Regions from separate parts of the Exiguobacterium sp. NPDC077395 genome, predicted to be linked through region 1. Evidence: riboswitches for the same ligand, from Rfam matches in the RefSeq annotation. Region 1 holds a riboswitch; the other holds the start of a gene.
The links. A riboswitch is a leader RNA that binds a small molecule or an ion and turns the genes downstream of it on or off. The one in region 1 is predicted to bind S-adenosylmethionine.
Positions count from the first base shown of each region.

Region 2: it holds a riboswitch for S-adenosylmethionine, as region 1 does, so the genes downstream of both, msrA (peptide-methionine (S)-S-oxide reductase MsrA) here and ACQKD4_RS00845 (2,3-diketo-5-methylthiopentyl-1-phosphate enolase) in region 1, are expected to answer to the same signal.

Region 1 is NZ_JBNNHU010000001.1:145,637-152,945, reverse strand. It holds gene ACQKD4_RS00870 (ABC transporter permease) at 1-466, opposite strand, end outside; gene ACQKD4_RS00865 (sugar ABC transporter ATP-binding protein) at 468-1,841, opposite strand; gene ACQKD4_RS00860 (sugar ABC transporter substrate-binding protein) at 1,841-2,920, opposite strand; gene mtnA (S-methyl-5-thioribose-1-phosphate isomerase) at 2,913-3,947, opposite strand; gene mtnK (S-methyl-5-thioribose kinase) at 3,944-5,095, opposite strand; SAM riboswitch class I at 5,178-5,280, opposite strand; SAM riboswitch class I at 5,486-5,587, shown strand; gene ACQKD4_RS00845 (2,3-diketo-5-methylthiopentyl-1-phosphate enolase) at 5,658-6,812, shown strand; gene ACQKD4_RS00840 (2-hydroxy-3-keto-5-methylthiopentenyl-1-phosphate phosphatase) at 6,809-7,309, shown strand, end outside.
Region 2 is NZ_JBNNHU010000001.1:1,177,303-1,184,611, reverse strand. It holds gene ACQKD4_RS06085 (GTP-binding protein) at 1-423, opposite strand, end outside; gene ACQKD4_RS06080 (hypothetical protein) at 535-801, opposite strand; gene ACQKD4_RS06075 (SMP-30/gluconolactonase/LRE family protein) at 814-1,695, opposite strand; gene ACQKD4_RS06070 (methyltransferase domain-containing protein) at 1,844-2,443, shown strand; gene rlmN (23S rRNA (adenine(2503)-C(2))-methyltransferase RlmN) at 2,483-3,544, opposite strand; gene ACQKD4_RS06060 (amidase family protein) at 3,610-5,016, opposite strand; gene ACQKD4_RS06055 (hypothetical protein) at 5,130-5,291, shown strand; SAM riboswitch class I at 5,336-5,435, shown strand; gene msrA (peptide-methionine (S)-S-oxide reductase MsrA) at 5,504-6,028, shown strand; gene ACQKD4_RS06045 (DM13 domain-containing protein) at 6,129-6,650, shown strand; gene ACQKD4_RS06040 (hypothetical protein) at 6,796-7,053, shown strand; gene tnpB (IS200/IS605 family element RNA-guided endonuclease TnpB) at 7,171-7,309, opposite strand, start outside.

The sequences.
Region 1 (7,309 bases):
TCGGCATGTTGTCATAAATCGAGAATCCTTTCGTATACGTCAACTGAATCCCGTTAATGACGTACATGATGGCGAGTGTCGCTAGTAAATCCGGTAACCGAAACTTGATGGTGACGAGCGCATTCAATAGTCCGACGAGAATCCCTAGGGCGAGCGGAATCAGCAGCGCGACGAGAAGCTCTTGCCGATGAAGGACAAGGCTTGCCGCTGCCCCGATTGTCGCAAGACTCGCCGTCGACCCGACCGATAAGTCAAACCCTCCGACGATGAGCGAAAACGTGACACCGAGGGCAAGTAACGACACGATTGAAACCGATTTGATGATGTCACTAAAGTTCGCATATGTCAGAAATTGATCGTTCGTCACGGTAAAGACTGCGATCAACCCAATGATTGCGAGTAACGTCCCGTATTGACCGATATGACCGCTGATTCGTTTTCGTTCTTTGACTACTAATTGTGCCATGTCATGCGCCTCCTTTCTCTACAAATTGTCCACGGTCGAGCCAAAGAATCCGATTGGCGACCCGTTCAAGTTCATGTCGCTCACTTGACGTGAACAACACGGTTTTCCCTTGTTTCGCGAGTGCAATGACGCGTTCATACACATCTTGCTTCGCTGCGATATCAATCCCTTTTGTCGGTTCATCGAGCAGATAGATGTCCCGTTCGTCGAGTAGCCATTTGCTGAAGACGACCTTCTGCTGATTTCCACCACTCAGTTCACCGACCGTTTGTTTCACGTTCGCATAGCGGACACGAAGTGATGCCAGTACGTCAGAGACACCATCGGTCTTTCCTGCAACAGCAATCACGTTCCGCTCAATCGTCTCGTCTAGAAATAATCCGTGACGACGTCTCTCCTCTGGAACGAGTGCAAACCCTAAACGTACGGCGTCTGTCGGTTCTTTGATCACGTGTGTGGTTCCGTCAACCGTGATGGATTGACGAAGCCCAGAAAGACCGAACAAGGCTTCCACCAGTTCCGTCTTCCCGCTCCCCGTCAATCCTCCAATCCCGAGCACTTCCCCGCGGTACGCTTCAACGGAAAGATTTGTCCCGAACGCAGGGAGAGTCACCTGCGCGGACAAACGAATCTCCTCTTCAGGGGTTGCCTTCTCTTGTGCCCCTTCAAATGTCGTTCCACTCAAAAAGGTTTGAACGGCTTCCGTAGAAAGGGTTTGAAACGGTCCCTCATATACAACGCGTCCGTCTCGAAGAAACGTAGAGGTCGAGGTGACGCGCGTGAGCTCATCTGATCGGTGCGTGACCAACACGATGCCTACCCCTTCTGCCGCCAGCGTTTGTAATAATTCAAGCAAGGCATCGGCATCCGTTTCCGACAAGGCGGCGGTCGGTTCATCGAGTAATAAATACTTGGCATTACTCTCGAGTGCCCGGGCGATGAGAAGACGTTGCTTTACGCTGAGCGGATAGTGACCGGCCGGACGCGTTGGATCGATGTCTAAACCGACCCGGGATAGCACGTCTTTTGACTGCTGTTTCAACAGTTGTGGGCGAATCCTCTTTACCGTCTGCCATGGGAGAACATTTTCGTATACAGGCAAATCCAAATAGAGCGCATCGTCCACTTCTTGCGATACGGTGATGATGCCTTGACGAATGGCTTCCGCCGGTGTGAGACGGATGGTTGTCCCGTCGATGGACAGCTCGCCGGACGTCGGTTCGACCGTTCCGTTCAGCAGTTTGATGAGCGTACTCTTACCCGCCCCGTTCAGACCGAGGAGTCCATGAATGTCTCCCGGTTTTAGGCTGAACGACAGTTGATTGAGTACGGTCACCTCACCGTACTGTTTCGTGATTCGTTCCAAGCGAATCATCAGTCCGTCTCCTTCATCCAGTCCGACCATGCCGCATTCGACTCGCCCCAACCCGGAACGTACTGTCCGAGGTCATTCATCGTGACAGGCTCATCCGGCAAGACGTCACGGTCCACTAAATATGGATCAACCGAGTGAATCGAAGGGGTTTCTTCTCCGACCACTTTTTGATAAGCGTAACGGACTTGAATGCGACCGATTTCAGCAGGATCCGTCGCGGCCGTCACGCCCCACGGACTCCCGTCCTCTTGCATGAGTTGTAGGTCTTCGTCACTCAAGTCAATCCCGTAAACAGCAATTTCGTCACGTCCTGCTTGCTTGATGGCACGGCTCGCCCCTTTGGCGAACTCATCCCACATCGCAAACACCGCATCGATTTCGCCTTCCGGATACTTCTTCAAAATTGCCTCCATCTGACTTTGCGTATCGAGCGCCGTATTGTTCGTCGCCGAACCAAATTTCGCGACTTCTTGGATGCCCGGGTAACGTTTCAAGAACGCATCATAAATCGTATGACGACGTTCCATCGGCGTGAATCCGCCGACCCAGATCGTGACGATGTTTCCTTCCCCGTCCAAATCTTCAGCAAGTGCTTTGAGTGAGCGCCAAGCGAGGGAATAATCATCTTGATCGATGACCGTCACCCCTTCATTCGTTAAATCGTTGTCGAATGCGACGACTTTGATGCCCTTATCGAGCGCCCGTTGAACAGGCTCTTTCAAGGCATCAGCACGTCCGTGGTCAATCAAGATCACATCGACGCCTTGCGTCGTTGCCGTATCAACGTAACTCGCCATCTTCGACAAATCATTATCGGCGTTATACACTTTCACGTTGCCTCCGAACGCTTCGACTTGCTCGGTCACCCCTTCGATATATTGCGAAGAAAATGTCCCAATCGACATTTGCATGACGAGTGCGACCTCTAGGTCTTTCGGAAGCGTCTCATTTGAGACGCTGACTGTTTTTGTCTCCACTTTATTTGTTGTCGCGGTCGTTTTCGGTTGCGCCTGTTCGTTCGTGCATCCGGCAAGCGCCAGAATGACGGTCAACAGGAAGAAGATGATTTTTTTAGACATATGCGTTTCCTCCTACGTGTTGTACAATGACCGACTCGGTCGGTTCGAGCACACCTGTCTCTGTGATCAGACCGGTGATGAGTTCTGGTGGGGTCACATCAAACGCCGGATTGAAGACGGTGATGCCGACGAGTGCCGTCGAGTGTCCCCCGATATGGGTCACTTCATGCGCGTCCCGTTCTTCGATTTGAATCGTGTCGTCTGCTTCCAAATCAAACGTCGAATGCGGGGCTGCCACATAAAACGGGATGCCATAATGCTTCGCCAAAATTGCGAGCTGGAGCGTCCCGATTTTGTTGGCCGTATGACCGGTACGGGTGATGCGGTCCGCCCCGACGATGATGGCATCGATTTGTTTCGTCTGAATTGTCCACGCCGCCATGTTATCCGTGATCAATGTGACGTCGATGTCTGCCCGGTCGAGTTCCCATACGGTCAACCGTGCCCCTTGAAGCAGTGGACGAGTTTCCGACGCGAATACACGAAACGGGATGCCTCGTTCTTTTCCGACATAAAACGGAGCAAGCGCGGTGCCGTACCGTGACGTCGCAATGGCACCGGCGTTACAAATCGTCAACACGTTCCCTCCAGCAGGTAACACGGTCAACGCATGCTCACCAATCGTGCGATACGTCGCCACGTCTTGTTCATAGATTTCAATCGCACGCGCTTTGATGGCTTTTGCGATCTGCTCAAAGTCTTCCCCCACATTTAGTCGAAGGAGTGATTCGATGACATGTTGTAAGTTGACCGCTGTTGGTCTTGTCGCAATCAACCGTTGGCCGACCTGGTCCAATTGGCGGTGAAAATATAAATTGTCCTGGAGACGTGATGCCTCTTTCGCGAGGACGAACGCCCCAAAGTAAGCGATGGCCGGTGCTCCCCGAACTTGAAGGGCCTTGATCGCCTGTTCTGCCTGTTCGAGCGTTAACACTTCGACATAGCGCTCTTCTTGCGGCAACTGTGTCTGATCTAAAATCGTCAACACCTCGGTGTCGGCATCGAAATGAATACTTTGCACACTCATACACGCACCTCCGATAGGACTGGAATTAGCTGGTCAATCGATTGAATCTGATGGCGCTGTTTGATGAGACACGTGCCGAGCTCCAAGGCGTGACGTTTCCGTTCGATCCGAAGGTCGTCTGGCAACGTTTCTAAGTCAGCGACACCCGCTAGACCGACCGTCCGACGAATCAATTCGCAGCCTGCGTAGCCGATCGCATCACTCAAAATCGATGGCAACAGTTCGTCCACGAATCCTACTGTGTTGAACGGCTCGACCGCCTGTGTGAAGCGTGTACGGAACGTTTTTTCGAACGTCTCCCACAGAGTGAGCACTTCTGTGAAGCGTTCGAACCGCTTCAACGGATGTGCATACGTCGAGAACACCAAATGGGCGATGATTTGACCGATGTCAAAACCGAATGGACCGTAAAAGGCAAACTCAGGATCGATGATTTTCGTTTCCTGACGCGTCGCAAAAATGCTTCCTGTATGTAAATCCCCATGTAGCAACGCTTCATGTTTGGTCACGAACCCAACCTTCAATTTCGTCACTTCAATTTTCAAGGCGAGATCTGACCAAAGTTGCTCCACGTCCGGACGAAGAGCCATTTCGATTTGATTCGATTCTGCATCGCGATACGGGTCGGTGAAGATCAGCTTTTCCGTAATATCACATAGCTCTGGATTGTAATACTCTTTTTCGATTTGTTTCTTGGCGAGCGGTCCTTTCGCATAGTCAGATGTCGCAAACAACGTTTCCCCGAGGAATGTACCGACGTGACGCGCCAAATTCGGATAGCTCTCTCCTTTTAGGAAGCCTGACCGGACGATTTCAAAAGCTGACAAATCTTCCAAAATCGTATAGGCGAGTTCACGGTCACTACCGAGTACATCCGGTACGAATTGTGGTACGACTTTTGAAAACTCACGGAGGGCCAGTTGTTCAATCCACGAACGGTCAAGCGTGAGCGGCCAACTCTCTCCAACAACTTTTGCGTACGGCAACGCCTGTTTCACAATCAATGACGTTTCTCCTTGACGAATGCGAAAGACGAGATTTAAATTTCCATCTCCAATTTCCTCACATTCTGCAATCCCCTCTTCTAGTAACCCCAACTGTCGAACGTGTTCGACGACACTTTGTTCTGTAAACGCCTCATAAGCCATGATAATTTTCCCCTTTCTTGAATCTATGCATTAAAAAAGCCCCTTTCTCCGCGAGAAAGAGGCACACCCAAATTGGTTGTTCCTCTCATCTTTCAGACATATGTCTGGTGGATGTAGCACCGTGCCAAATGGTCGGTTGCTGCGGCGTCTTAGGGCCAATTCCCTCTGCCAACTCGCGATAAGAGTAAATGATGTAGTTGTATTTGACGTGTTGAGACGAATATTACGGACTAGGCACGCTAGTTGTCAATCCTCTATTTTCGGTCGACTCCCTATTTTTGACACGCATATATAGAAACATTATTTTCAAACTTTTTTTCTCAAAAAAAGGAATTGACGAGTGAGCGATTCTATGTAAAAATTCAATTAAATTTCACAACTTCACAACTATTCTTATCAAGAGCAGACGGAGGGACAAGCCCGATGATGTCGCAGCAACCGACCAGAAATGGCACGGTGCTAATTCTTGCAGCTATCGCTGAGAGATAAGAGTTCATTGTTTTCGAATGACCTCTTGCCTTGGCATGAGGTCATTTTTTGTTTGACCTGAAAGGAGGAACTTATGGGAATCATCGCAACTTATGAAATCAAACATACCGATCACGTCGAACGCGTGGCTGAGAAAATCGCACATGAGCTGACCGTCGGAACATGGACCGAATTGAACCATCTCGAACAGCATCAACTACAGGCGTTCCGAGGCGCGGTCATCGATACCTCCCAACAGGAAACGACGAGTCGTTTCTCGATTCGTTACCCGCTACATAATGTGACGCCGGACTTCTCGTCCATTCTGACGACGACATTCGGAAAACTGTCGCTCGACCCAAACGTCCAACTTGTCGACCTATCGCTCCCGAATGAGCTCGCATCGGACTTTCCGGGTGCCGCATTCGGTGTTGAAGGGGTCCGCGACATCCTTCAAGTACACGACCGACCGCTCGCCATGAGCATCTTCAAAGGTGTCATCGGGCGTGACCTTGATTTTTTGGCGACACAGCTCCGTGACCAGTTTACAGGTGGTATCGATCTCGTGAAAGACGATGAGATTTTATATGACAATCCGCTCACCCCATCGATCGAACGGGCACGGGTCGGGGCATCGATCATTCAAGAACATCAAGACCTGACGGGTCGTTCCGTTCTATACGCCGTCACGTTGAGCGGACCCGTTTTCACCTTACGCGATCAGGCAAAACGTTTGATCGAAGCAGGCGCGACCGCACTGTTGTTCAATGTGTATACGTACGGGCTCGACGCGTTACGAGAGCTCGCCAAAGACCCTGAGATTCACGTCCCGATTTTGGCACATCCTGCTTTTGCGGGAGCGTTGACCGGATTGATTCGTCATTCCCTCCTTTTCGGGAAACTGATTCGACTCGCCGGGGCAGACTTGACGCTCTTCCCGTCGCCATATGGTTCACTGTCGACTCCGAAAGACGAAACACAACAGATTCAAACGTACGCGACGGAATCCCATTGGACGAAACCGATTCTGACGGTCCCCTCTGCCGGGATTCACCCAGGACTCGTCCCGGATTTGATTCGTGACTTCGGAACGGATGTCGTGATCAATGCCGGCGGTGGGATTCATGGGCATCCAGACGGTGCGGCTGCCGGTGCGAGGGCGTTCCGCCAAGCAATCGATCAGGCAATCGGTAAAACGAGCGAGACCGATGCGTTATCGACTGCGCTGAATACGTGGGGTGCGCGATGAGTACGCACGTCATCTGTGATTTCGACGGGACCATCACGGAAGAAGATAACATCATCGCGTTGATGCGACGCTTCGCCCCACCTGAATGGATCGAACTCAAAGATGGTGTTTTGAACCAAACGCTCTCCATTCGAGAAGGCGTCGGTCAGATGTTCAGCCTGCTCCCGAGTAACCAGCAAGAGCGGTATCGTGAGTTTCTTCAGTCGACCATCACGCTTCGAGCGGGGTTTGTCGAGTTTTTGCAAGAGACCCAGTCGTACGGCTTTCGATTCGATGTCGTCAGTGGGGGCATGGACTTTTTCGTCCATCCGATTCTAGGAGGTCATGTCGCACCTGAACACATCTACTGCAATCACGTTGATTTTTCAGGAGAGACGGCGCGCGTCACATGGCCTCATTCATGCGATGTTCATTGTTTGAACGACTGCGGATGTTGCAAGCCGACGATTGCCCGACAGATTGTCTCACCTACCGACACGTTGATCGTCATCGGGGAC
Region 2 (7,309 bases), 1.0 Mb from region 1:
GAAGAAGCGGTACGCATCGACTACGGTGACCATCGCATCGATATAGACATGACTCGACAAATCGATCCCGAGCGCATCGTCGGCATACGTGAATGTCTGCGCAACGGGAATCGGCTCTGAAATCCCAGAAGACTCGATAATGATGCCATCGAGCTCGCGATCTTTCGTTAATTCATAGACAGCTGTCAACAAATCTTCTCGAAGCGTGCAACAGATGCATCCGTTCGAGAGCTCGACTAGCTTTTCATCCGTCCGGGAGAATCCTCCTTGCTCGATCAACTTTTCATCGATATTCAGTTCACTCATATCGTTCACGATGACCGCATATTTTTTGTGATCTCGGTTATGTAAGATGTGATTAAGCAGTGTCGTCTTGCCGCTACCAAGATACCCCGAGAGTACCGTAATTGGAATTCGTTTCATGATATATCCTCCATTTAAATCGTAATGATTACTTTTTATATAATGGAATGGGAACATCTTTTTGTCAACAAAAAAACACGCCACACGGACGTGTTTTCGAAGAAAGTATAATCATTCTTCCAACGCTCTTCGTTCTGCCTCTGAACGCGGGTAAGTATTCGCCTGCCATTCAGCCCGATAAATCGAGTCGAGTTGAGTCAATCCGACTTCATCCTCATCTTTGTCTGAATCGACGCTCGGCACCTCATCCCACTTCGGGTCGAGGTAAGAATGATCTTCTTCACGTGCTCGATTTTCTTGAATCTTTTGAATCCCCATCTTAACTGCTGCAGCAACTGCCAACCCAATACCTGCTCGAACCAACAGTCGTTTCACCATCGTATTTCCTCCTCAGCGACCGAAACGATACAATGGCATTCCTTTCACTTCTGTGTCGATAATAAATACCGATCCCGCATCCGGATATTCGGAAAGTGCCTCTTCATCCATTCCTTCACGAGCCGTCGTGATGGCTAATCGATTAAGCCCATCCCCGATAAAGGCACATGAAGTGACATTCGGCGCAGGAACATGCACTTCCAATAATTTTTTACCTGTCGATGGGTCCCAACGTGACACTCTTCCACCAGCATAATGTGCAATCCATAGACAGCCTTCAGAATCGGACGTCATCCCGTCAGGAAAACCTTCTTCCTCGGAAAAATCAACGACGACCTCTCCGTTCGAGAGCGTTCCTGACTTCAAATCAAAATCATATTTCCGAATTTTTTCAGTCGGTGTATCGATATGATAAAATACGGAATGGTCAGGCGACCATGTCAACCCGTTCGAAAGTGTCAATTCATCCAAGAGTGTTGTCGTCGTTCCATCTCGATCGACTCGATACAATGTCGCTTCGTTTTCTTCATCCTCAAGATGGAGCGTACCTGCAAAAATGCGACCATATGGATCGGCTTTCCCGTCGTTGAAACGTAATCGACCATCAGGGTCATCCAACTCGACAATCTTATTTAGATCTCGATTAATTTCATCCCATTCATAGATTCCATCCTTCAATCCAAGGACGACACCGTCCGTCACTTTTGGTATGACAAAACCGACCTGTTTTCCGACCTCGAATGAAGAAATCTCGTCTTCTCGCTCGTCATACCACCATAATGTATGACCTTCGATATCTACCCAATAAAAACGCTTTAACTCAGCATCCCAACAAGGACCTTCACCAAGCGTATTTCGTACCCGAATCCACAGCGACGCATCTACTCTCTCCATTACTTAGCCTCCACTCTATCCATTAGTTCAGAAATCTATTCCCTTCTCCCATCTGGACTATGCATGAATTCGGAAAATCGTGATGGATTTTCACCGTCACTTGTTCGATTTGCTATAGTGAAAGAAAAGTAGAGAGGAAGTGAATGTCTTGTCAAAATGGGATGAACGATTTAGCTCGGAGGATTATGTGTATGGGACAGAGCCGAACGAGTTTTTACAAAAATGGATCACCTCTCATCAAATCGAAGGAAAACGTGTATTGGCCATCGCTGAGGGGGAAGGTCGAAACGCAGTCTGGCTCGCCACGCTCGGCTTCGACGTCGAGATGTGGGACGCTTCGAAAGTGGGACTCGAAAAAGCGAAGCGCTTGGCGACTTCACGAAACGTCTCCCTTCAGACGAAGCAGATTGACTTGAATGAAGCGGTCTGGTCGCAAGAAACGTATGACCTAGTTATCTGCATCTTCGGCCACTTTCCTCCACATGTCAGAGAAAAGGTGCTCGCCGGTATTCAAAAAACACTGCGACCTGGTGGCGTATTCCTGACCGAGGTGTACTCTACACATCAACTCGCCTACAGGACAGGTGGACCAAAAGACGCCCCACTTCTTTACACTGTAGAGATGTTCCACCAACTCGAAGACAATTTCATTCCTCTCGTTTTAAATGAGAATGTCGTATGGCGAGAAGAAGGAAGACTTCATCACGGTGAATCAGCTGTGATTCAATATGTCGGACAAAAACGATAAGCGAATGGCCTCCCCGAAAAATTCGGAGAGGCCATTTGATTACTTCGCGCCTTCGACGTTCATATGCTTACTGCGGAGCTGACCGCAAGCTGCATCGATGTCTGTCCCGTGTTCGAGACGGACACCCGTATTGACGCCACGCTTTTTCAAGATATCATAAAACGCCATGATATCTTCCGGTGTGCTTCGCTCATATTGGATATGTTCATTGACCGGATTGTATGGAATCAAGTTGATGTAAGACTTGTCTTTAATGTCTTCAATCAAGTCCGCGAGTTCTTCCGCGTGTTCTGGTAAATCGTTTACTTTCGAGAGCAAGATATACTCGAATGTGATTCGTTTATTCGTCTTCTCGACGTAATAGCGAATCGACGGCATGAGTTTATCAAGCGGGAACGCCCGGTTGATTTTCATGATGCGTGTACGAAGCTCATCGTTCGGCGCGTGAAGAGATAGCGCCAAATTGATGCGTAAGTCGAGGTCCGCAAACTTATAGATCTTGTCCGCAAGACCACTCGTCGACACGTTGATTTTACGTGGGGCGATTGCAAGACCACGCTCATCTTTGACGACGCGCAAGAAGTCGACCAAGTTATCGAAGTTATCAAACGGTTCACCGATTCCCATAACGACGATATGACTGACACGGTCCCCTTCTCCTTCTTCATCGAGGAAATGTTGGACAGTCATGATCTGCTCGACAACCTCACCAGCTGTCAAATCACGTGTCTTTTTCAACAAGCCGCTCGCACAGAAGCTGCAGCCGATGTTACAACCGACCTGTGTCGTCACACAGACCGAGCGACCATATTTATGACGCATGAGCACCGTCTCGATATAGTGACCATCATGCAATTTAAGTAAGAATTTGACCGTTCCATCGCCCGCTTCTTGTTTGACGAACAGTTCTTGTGTCGAGATGACGTATTTCTCAGTTAAGTAATCGCGTACTTCGTCACGGACGTTCAACGCGTCCATCGATTTGACCCGGTCGATGTAGAGCGAGTCCCAGACTTGACGTGCGTGGAAGGCACCATATCCTGCTTCCGTGCACTCGTTTGTGAGCTGATCGAACGTCAACCCGTATATAGATGATTTCATTCTAACCTGTCCTTTCTCTAATCCGCATACGTACCATTGTAGCGGACGTCAGAGACGGGTGCAACTTAGGAATAATCTGGAGGCGTCGGTCGTGTGATGAACTGTTCGAACGCATAAGCGACACGAATCAAATCTCGTTCTGCAAAGCTCGTTCCCGTGAACGATAGACCGAACGGGGCCCCACTCTCTTTTCGTTTATAAGGGACCGTGATTGTCGGGTGTCCTGCTTTCGCAGCCATGTCATAGTTCATGTCATGTGGCAGGACGATCGCGTCCAGTTTTTGCCCTTTTAATAGCTCATCCATTCCGTCCACTTTTGCGAAATGAACATCATCAATCCGACGGTCGAGATAACTAGCTTCGACGAGACGCCCTGAACGTGCATCTGACTGTTCAAAGATGGTCTGCCCGTGCGGAATCGATTCGGGGTGGTCCGCGTTCCATTCAATCAAGTCTGAAAGCGTCTTAAATGACACAGTTGTGTTCGCAAGATACGCCTCAATCCCAAGCTTGAATTCATCAAACAAAATATCTGCCTGTTCTAATGCATCGTGTTTCGGTAACGAGATCTCGACGAGTTCAACCTCGGCTTGACGCAACAATCGAAGTGCCTGTTCATACAACCCGACTTCTTCGTCTGAAATAGTTGGCTTGATAAATCCGACACGCATCCCGACCGCTTGACGGACATCGAGACATGTCACATAAGGCGGTCCGACTGGAGTTTCCCATGTCGCAGGATCAGCCGAATCTTCACCACACATTGTCTGCAAGGCAACGACCGCATCACGAAGGGTACGCGCCATCGGTCCAGCCGTATCCTGAGAACGTGAGATCGGAATGATGCCTGAACGACTGATCAAGCCGACGGTCGGCTTGATTCCGACGATACTATTATGCACACTCGGGTGTACAATCGAGCCGCTCGTCTCAGATCCAACGGCAAGGAGTGTCAAGTTTGCCGCAACCGCCGAAGCCGATCCAGAACTCGATCCCCCGACATCTAATTGGTCGCCATAAGGGTTCTTCGTTTGTCCGCCAACAGCACTCCAACCATTCGGCATATCTTCCGTTAAAAAGTTCGCCCACTCGGACAGATTCGCTTTTCCGAGAATGATGGCCCCGTCATCCCGCAATCGTTTCACGAGCTCGGCATCTCGACCTGCAAAATGATGTCGCATGGCGGCGGCACCTGCTGTCGTACGCATCAGACCGGCTGTCTCGATATTGTCCTTAATTAAGACGGGGATGCCGAGGAGCGGTTTGCGTACTCCTTTTTTATAGGCCCGGTCTGCCGCCTCTGCCTCGAACAGGGCGTCCGGATTTACCTGTATCACGGCATGAAGTCGCTCATTAAATGCAGCAATCCTTCTAAGATAATACGCTGTTATGTCTCGTGCCGTGAATTGTCCTTCTTTATACCCACGATGTGCACGTTCAATCGTCAGTTCATGTAATTGGATTTCTTCCATCCTACATTCCTCCTTTATCTCTCCCACTTTATTCGTGCTCTATGCCTGATTTCCTTTTCGTATCGCCAAGTCGATGTGTTCTTGTTACACTTAAGAAAAAACAGGAGGTTCCTATGACACGCTCCTACATATTCGTTCTACTCGCTGTGTTCGGTCTATTTTTCTTGCAGTTATACGGAGAAAATGTGCCGTATGGTCCGTTCATTTCGATTGGGTTGATTGGATTTATCATCGTCTTGACGATTTTTCAGTTGAAGCGAAAACCGAATCATTGACGAAAGTATTTTGAGGGTGGTATGATGCTCTCACCAACTACATATCGATATCAAGAGTGAACGAGAGATCTGGCTCCATGACTTCACAGCAACCTGCCATTGGCAAGGTGCTACGACCAGCAAGGGAAACCTTGGACGATATGACGAGAGCGCTCATGTCATCCGACGTGAGCGCTTTTTTTGTTGAAATACGATTTGGAGGGAACGACAAGATGGAAAAAGCAACATTTGCAGGTGGCTGTTTTTGGTGCATGGTAACACCTTTTGAAGAACTACCAGGGATTGAAGGAATCGTATCCGGCTATATGGGCGGACAGATCGACAATCCGACGTATGAAGAAGTCAAAACTGGAACGACTGGTCATTTAGAAGTCGTTCAAATCACATATGATCCATCTCTGTTTTCATATGAGCGTCTCCTCGAGCTATATTGGATTCAGACCGACCCGACCGATGAAGGTGGTCAATTCCAAGACCGCGGGCCACAGTATGCCCCAGCCATCTTCTATCACACGGAGGAACAACGAATCGCGGCTGAGGCGAGTCGAAACGTATTAGCGGCAAGTGGTCGCTTCACGGCACCTATTGTCACAAAAATCACTCCGGCGACGACATTCTTCGAAGCGGAAGAGTATCACCAGGATTACCATAAAAAGAATCCGAAACACTATAAAGAAGACCGGGCCATCTCAGGACGGGACACGTTCATCGAAGAGAACTGGACCGAAACCGTATAACGGTCATCAGACGCGAATTTTAACATTCGCGTCTTTTATAAGCCCAATAATCGGGAAAAGGCTATTAATGGTTCATACATCCGAAAAGGAGGACTTATACATGAAAACAAGTACGAAACTTATCATCGGTGTGATCGGCGTAGCCGTGATCGCCGTCGCCTGGTGGCTCATCTCACCGCTTTTCTTGACAGAGACCGTCGATGAAGGATTACCACCGACAGCTGTTGAGACGCCTGCTTCAGAAGAAGAAACAGAGGAAGAGACAACTGAGACACCGGAAGCACAACCGAGTCAAACCGAAGTAGCGGGTGTGTTCATGGACGGGGAGAAAAATTATGAAACGACGGGCACGATTCGCTCCGTCGAGGCAGAAGACGGGACGTACCTCCGATTTGAGGAGTTTGAGACGACAAACGGACCTGACTTATTTGTCTATTTGACGAAGCCAGGACAAGAGACAACCGAAGGCGTCAGTCTAGGATCGTTAAAAGGAAACATCGGGAATCAAAATTATTTAGTCCCTGCGGATGTGAATCTAGAAGAGTACAACACAGTCGTCATCTGGTGCCGTGCGTTCAGCGCGACGTTCGGGACTGGAGAACTGGCTGTAACAAGTGAATGAATTGACTGAAGGGTGGCTGAACAAATTGGCCACCCTCTTTTCAATTGAATTTGCCTAAAAAATAAAGACCAATCATCCAACATTAATTGAGAATATGCTATCATATATGTAAATAAGTGTAATTAAATTGAGGAGGTACACGATTATGGAGCAGACATTCTCACAACCATACAAACACTACTTTTGGAAACGTTTCTTTCTTTTCTTCATTCCATTGATGATGGTCGGTATATTATCCGAACCGATGATTATTCAAAATCCATTTGAAAAGCTCGAAGACTATGGAGAATTTGTGTTATTCTTGGCAATTTATATCCTTGTACTCGGTGGATGGGCGGCGTTTATAACGTCGATGATGTGGCGTATTAGACAACGCAAGTTGAAAAAAGAGGAGAATGAGTGAACTACTCGCCACTTATTTGCTTTGCAAATTGAAGTGGGAGCTTCTTGGGAAGACCGTGCTCTTATTAGCCACGGTTGTTTACCAAGCTCGTTGGGCAGTCCCTGCCCTGAAGGATTGTCAGTCGGCCAACATCAATAGGTTGATGCTCGCGTTGATGTCACGGTCATGATGCGCGCCACAGACACATGTCCATTCACGCACGTCCATCGCCTTCTTCTCGCCCTTTACTCCGCAAGTGGAGCAGATTTGAGTGGAT